Regions from separate parts of the Thermoplasma sp. Kam2015 genome, predicted to be linked through region 1. Evidence: riboswitches for the same ligand, from Rfam matches in the RefSeq annotation. Region 1 holds a riboswitch; the other holds the start of a gene.
What was found. Region 1 has a riboswitch for thiamine pyrophosphate ahead of DMB44_RS02240 (MFS transporter). Riboswitches for the same ligand answer to the same signal wherever they lie in the genome.
Positions count from the first base shown of each region.

Region 2: linked by a shared signal. The riboswitch ahead of DMB44_RS06935 (MFS transporter) and the one ahead of DMB44_RS02240 (MFS transporter) in region 1 are both predicted to bind thiamine pyrophosphate.

Region 1 is NZ_QJSM01000018.1:103,237-106,625, reverse strand. It holds gene moaA (GTP 3',8-cyclase MoaA) at 259-1,233, shown strand; TPP riboswitch at 1,340-1,445, shown strand; gene DMB44_RS02240 (MFS transporter) at 1,434-2,657, shown strand; gene DMB44_RS02235 (4-hydroxyphenylacetate 3-hydroxylase N-terminal domain-containing protein) at 2,809-3,389, shown strand, end outside.
Region 2 is NZ_QJSM01000033.1:15-3,403, reverse strand. It holds gene DMB44_RS06950 (MarR family winged helix-turn-helix transcriptional regulator) at 1-234, shown strand, start outside; gene DMB44_RS06945 (30S ribosomal protein S3ae) at 537-1,184, shown strand; tRNA gene DMB44_RS06940 (tRNA-Met) at 1,192-1,277, shown strand; TPP riboswitch at 1,839-1,945, shown strand; gene DMB44_RS06935 (MFS transporter) at 1,933-3,207, shown strand.

The sequences.
Region 1 (3,389 bases):
GATATTGTTCACGAATTATACCACCTGTTTTTCTTGGAGTAAAAAAGAGAATTGCAGAGAGAATCTATAAATCCATCCATTGAGACCAATTAGTATATTTTTCCTTAAAGGTAAGAGTTTTTGCCGTTTCCCTCGAACTTCCAATTTTGTTTATAACAGTACCGAATTTCAAGTTATGTGAACTTCAGGTACAAGATTCAAATTTGTCGTCTTCGATTCAGGATAAGGTTATTAACGATAAATCACTCTATATTTCAAATGCCATTATTTGACAGATACGGAAGGCCGGTGTTAAGTCTCAGAATCCAGCTTAACACTACGTGCAATTTCAAATGTTTCTTCTGTCATATGGAGGGTACTGATATCAACGGCGAGGAACTTACACCGGACGAGATCGAAAGAATAGTGAAGATATCGCATGATTTTGGAGTGAACAAGATCAAGATAACTGGCGGAGAACCAACTCTCAGGCCAGATATTGTTGAGATAATAGAGAGGATCAGAAGGCACATTAATGGGAATATATCTATGACAACCAACGGCACAATGCTTCCAAAGATTGCCAAGGATCTCAAGGCGGCTGGCCTCGATAGGGTCAATATATCATTGCACTCGCCGGATGATGAGAGATTTCATTTCATAACCGGAACATGGATGCTGAAGCGCGTTATCGAAGCTGTGAGGTCAGCCAACGATGCAAAACTTACTCCTGTGAAGATCAATTTTGTGGTTCTAAAGGATCTCAATGTGAAGGATATACCAAGAATGCTGGAAATCGCTGCGGAAAACAACGCGATACTGCAACTCATAGAGTATGAGACGGATAGAGAGGGCGAATCTTCCGAAGAATACAGAAAATATCACGTTAGCCTCAACCCAATAGAAGAGGAAATAAGAAAAAGATCAATAGGCGTGGAATACAACGATCTGCACAACAGACCTAGGTATCTGATCAGAAGCGATGCGGGGCTAGTGAAGGTTGAATTCGTAAAACCTCAGCGTAATCCTGATTTCTGCGCTCACTGCACCCGGCTCAGGATCACTTCTCGCGGCGAATTCAAAACATGCCTTATGAGATCCGATACGAACATTCCATTCAAGGGCATAACTGAAGAAAACGTCCTTAAGGACCTCTTCAGAAAGGCCGTAGCACTTCGTGAGCCATACTGGAAACCTGGGGATGAGCAACCGATTGAGGAGAGCGACAACGGCGAAATACTAGATCTGAAATAAGTCTTCCTTATCATATACTTCATCCTCATTGAAATTGCCTGAAGCCTGAACTATTTCACAGACATAGCAAAAGCAAAATAACATTATAATATCGCATTAAAATCAAGCATAAGAATGGGGGAGCTCCGTGAGGGGCTGAGAGGATCCGGAAGGATCGACCCCTTGAACCTGATCCGGGTAATACCGGCGGAGGGAAAACTATGGAAAATGATGTAGAATTTTCAACCTATAATGATGTTAGGAATTTCTTGGACAGTGCACGATGGAACAGAACGCATACTATAATGGCCCTGACAATGATATCCGGTTTCTTCGTCTGGGGTTTACTTTTGGTCACGGCCCCACTAGTCACTCAATGGCCATTCATAAGCCCATCCAATGATATCTATGTATTGGTGTCGTCGCCAGTCGGACTACTTGCTGGGAATCTCATACTTGGATACCTCTCTGACAAGATCGGCAGAAAGAAACTATTCATCACCACCATATCCTCAGGAATCGCCGGAATAATAGGTATCATATTATCTACAAATTTCATCGGAATACTGGCATCCATATTCATAGCAGAATTCGGGTTTGGCGGTGAAGAAACAGTATCTCTTGCATTCTTAGCAGAACAATTCCCCATCAGATACAGGGGTAAGGTTCTTGTCCTGGTTTCCAACAGCGCGAATGCAGGAGTTGCAGCTATTTCTGCCGTATTTATTGTAGCTGGCTACAGTATATTCACAGAGAAGATGATCTTTCTGGCGATGAGTTTATCAGGCGTGATCATAGCTATAGTGACTCGTCTGAAACTGCCAGAAAGCCTGAGATGGTCCTTTGTCTCCTCGCATTATCCCGAGCTCACAGATCAGAGGTTTGGTTCACCCGTCCCCATCATGGTTCTAATGCTTTTCGCCATAACAATAGTACTGACATTCGCACTTGTGGCTGATATTCTTGGTCCATATGAATATCCAAAATACACATCCATCATACCTTTCATATACGGACTTGGTGAGGCCGTTTTCGGCTATGCCATCCTTGCTTTTGTCGACAGGGTAGGCAGAAGGTTACTCTCCGTCATGGCATATGCCGGGGGGACGGTTTCCATGTCGATATTCCTGCTTTACATTTACTTCAGGCTACCGTTTGATATCTTTGTGATCCTCCTTGTGGTGAACGCATTCTTCGGAGAACTTGGTTGGGCGGTCAGGGAGATCCTGCAAACTGAACTCTTTGTTACGAGATACCGCGGTCTTGGTATAGCAACCGTTAGGGGTGTGGCTTACTCTCTCTACATAATCTCCATATTCGCACTTTCCGGTATATCAGTTTACAACTACATGATCTTTGCGACCGCCGCATGGTCTGTTGGGCTTATCGGGTCCATCGTATGGTATTCCAAAGGATATGAAACGCTGAACAGAAGCATATCATGAGCGACGATGTCCATATCATAGCCATAGCAAAGCGAATAAGTTATGTCTTGGTGAAATTATGGAAGCATAAAGATACAATATATTTCTTCAGGTAATGCGGACAATAAGGTTTAAGCCTTATCCTAACATGATAATATGATACATTATGTCTATATACGACGTCGATCGTTATCTTAAAAGCCTCGATGATGGGAGGGTTGTCTACTATAAGGGAATGAACGTTAAGAATGTTGCAGATCATCCTCAACTGGGAACGGCTGTAAAGCACGCCTCACTTATCTACAAATGGCAGCAAGATGAGAAATATAGGGATATGCTGGTGTATCAGGATCGGGAGTATGGAGAGATAAGCAGTTTCTATAAGATTCCGAGGAAAACTGAGGATCTGCTTGATAGATTCAATCTGATATACAAAACTACAAGGATGGGCAGAGGTACATTCAATATAATTCAGGCAATAGGATCAGACGCAATTTTCGCGCTTTTGATAGCGGCAAAGGAGATCGATTCCCGGCTAGGAACAACCTATTTCAATCGGATTGAAAAATTTTACAGATATGTAGCGGAAAATGATCTGGCACTCGCCGTGGCCCAGACAGATATGAAAGGGGATCGCTCATTAAGACCAAGCGAACAGTCGGATCCCGATATGTATGTGCATATTGTGAAGCGCAGCAATGATGGCATAGTTGTTAGAGGTGCAAAGGCACACACAACGCAGGGGCCTGTGGC
Region 2 (3,389 bases), on a different contig from region 1:
GGGGTTATAGACAAGATGGAAGATAAGGGCCTTGTTGTCAGGAAGCGGGAGGAAGCAGACCGAAGAATAATTAAGATATCGTTGACAGATCACGGTAAAGAAGTGTATGAAGAGGCAAAGAAGAAACACTTCAGTTTCATAGAGAAATCATTATCAGGGTTAAATGATTCCGATCTGGATATGGCTTATAAAATACTCTCTAAAATGATAGCAAGTATAAACGCTTTGGAATAGAATAAAGAAGTATCTTTAAGCGAGAGTTTTCTTCTTTCATTGTAAGGAAATTCACATTCTGAGAAGTATTGTAAAAATTTTCGGTTAAATCTATAGAATACAAGGATCTTGTTTGAAGAACGTATGCTTCCTTTCGTTTTAGCTTAGAAACGCCTGCCAAAACAAGAGGTAATCGTATTTTTCCTCATTCTGAGGGGGTTTTCCATCATTCAGAGGTTGGATAGAATAGATGAAGGCACGAAAGGTTTAATTTAGTGCAATTATTACCCTTCTATTCACGTTAAGTGTATATGAGGGATTAGATGGCTGGTGAAAAAGCTCAGAAGAAAGGAAAAGAAAAGTGGAAGGAGAAGATATGGTATACTGTTGAGGCTCCATCCTATCTCGGTTCAAAGGAGGTAACAGTTGCTTTGGGCGAGGATGCAGACTCTATGATAAACAGGATCGTTGAGGTTCCCATATCTGATCTTACAGGCAATTTTAAGAAATCAAATGAAAAGGCCCTGTTCAGGATAACTGGGTGTGAAGGGACAAAATGTAAAACTATATTTATTGGGCATTACATCGGAGATGATTATATAAGAAGGCTAGTAAGACGGAGAAAGGAGAGAATAGACATTATAAAGGATGTTAAGACATCAGATGGAAGCGTCATAACTGTTAAGATCGTTGTTGTAAGCGATGGGAAGCTCACCAATAACAAGAAGTCTGAAATCAGGAAAGCCCTCACGGATTTTATAGTATCCAAGAGCTCACAGCTCAATTATGCAGATTTTGTTAGATATCTCATTGGCGATGATGTATACAACGATATGGTGGAGGTAACAAAGAACATATATCCACTGAGGAAAATAGAAATCAGGAAATCTGAGCTGGTTTCGCTCTCCGGCTCACAGGAGCAGCAGGGGAGCGAGCAGACCCAGGATGGAGAAGCGATAGCGCAAAGTTAGGTTTGATGCCGGGGTGGCTCAGCTGGAGGAGCGCCGGACTCATAAGTTAACTGAGAAATCCGGAGGTCTCGGGTTCGATCCCCGATCCCGGCATACTTCTGTAATCGAACGCTTTTTATAAAAAAGTTAGGAGTTTGAGGGAAGCAGTAAAACTCTCTCTTCGTACAGGAGATACACGGACTTCCTTCAATGGAAATATCTATAGATCGTCTTCCCATATTCTCTTGTGTCATCCATGAAAACCAAGTGGATGATCCGAGTAGGATCGATGAGATCCGAATAGACGCCTGTGGAGATCGCAACATAGGGCTTGTACGGAATATATCCATACAGGCAGATGTCGGTCGTTGAATCAGGAAGCTCCGATGCTTTAGCTTAGGAGTAGCTCACGAAAGCTATCTGCGAGCAAATCTCATCTAAGGATGTACTTATAAATATTTTCTATGTTATCGGAGATTTTAAGACTGATATAATATGCATTGATATTATTGCATGTTGAATTGAAATTAGAGAAAGATTATTAAATGAGAAAGCAATGAATATATACAAAAAATCAACAAACGCCTCGGAACTGGTGGCATTTAGTATAAATTCAAGAATAAAAAGAGTATAAAGAAAACAAGATGGATGTAAGTCCTTAGAATGTTCACCAGCGACCTGGCGAGGGGGAGCTCCGTGAGGGGCTGAGAGGATCCGAAAGGATCGACCCCTTGAACCTGATCCGGGTAATACCGGCGGAGGGATTCGTATGGTCAATAGGAAAAATGAAGAGAATAATGATGGGGGTTTTGGTCATAAGTATAGTGCTAGGGATCTTTTAATATCTGCATCTGCTGGCATGTTTATCTGGGGAATAATTGCTAGCGTTGCTCCGCTTGCAACTCAATGGCCCTTTATATCATCGCTTCCCAGATCCTATGAGGCTGTCTTTCTGGCTGCGCCATCGGTTTTCCTGCTTATAGGTGATTTGGTGCTGGGCAAGCTTTCCGATATCATAGGTCGGAAGGCGGTGTATGTATCCACAATAATACTCTATTTGATTGGTATATTCCTGATATATTTTGCATACTCGGTGATACCTCTCATTATTGGAATCGCATTAGCTGAAATAGGTGTTGGTGGTGAAGAAGTAACAACGCTTTCTTTGATATCGGAAGATATACCGATGAAGAATCGTGGGCGCTATCTTGTTTTGGTTCCGGATATGAACAACATAGGGAGCTTTGTAATCGCATTTCTCTTCCTGTACTATTACTCATCCAATATTCATACCCAGAAGATCTACTTCCTGGTGCTGGCTCTTGCGACCGTGGCTCTGGCCGTATACACGAGAACCAGGGTTCCAGAATCATTCAGGTGGCTCAGGGAAAAGGGCAGACAGCAGGATGCAGAGGAAATAAAGAGAGAAATGGGCATAGATCAAGACGGTATTTCCGTAAAGGAACCGAACTACGCTTTTTCAATAATTTTCCTTGGTATAATAGGTATCTCCCAGTACCTGACGTTTGGGCTCATGGCATATATAATAGGCCCATACTATTTTGCCGATAATCCCGGTTTTACGAGTGAGATAATAGTTTACGCCATGGCTGGTGCCTCAGTAGCTGGATTCATAGCCATGTTTCTAGTGAATATAGGCCGAAAGAGGTATTCAATGTTTTCCTATCTTGGTGGAACGATTACGATGGTTCTCATACTGATATTCATAGGAAAGATAGGAAATCCATCAGTATTCCTGCCGCTTCTGTTCTTGAATATGATGTTCTCTGAATTTGCATGGGCGTCACGGACAACACTTGAACCAGAGCTCTTTAGAACCAATCACAGATCTTATTCCATAGGATTGGTTCGTGTGTTTCCAATGCTTGCATACATAGCATCAATATACACAACATCATCCTTCAGCATATACCAGTACATACTTTTCAATTTGATTCTTTGGGGTGTAGGGTTTCTGGCAACCGTTATCTGGGCCATTTACGGGATAGAAACAGTCAACATAAGCATGGACCTTGGCAGATGAAAAATGCTTGAGCATCCATTAAATTGAAACATCTTAGAATAAAAATTGAGAAAGACCTTATAGCGTAACTTTATAGAAAGGTTAGGAGTTTGGGGGAAGCAGTAAAACTCTCTCTTCGGACAGGAGATACACGGACTTCCCCCAACCGAAAATCCTATTGATAAGTTTGCTATATTAATAAT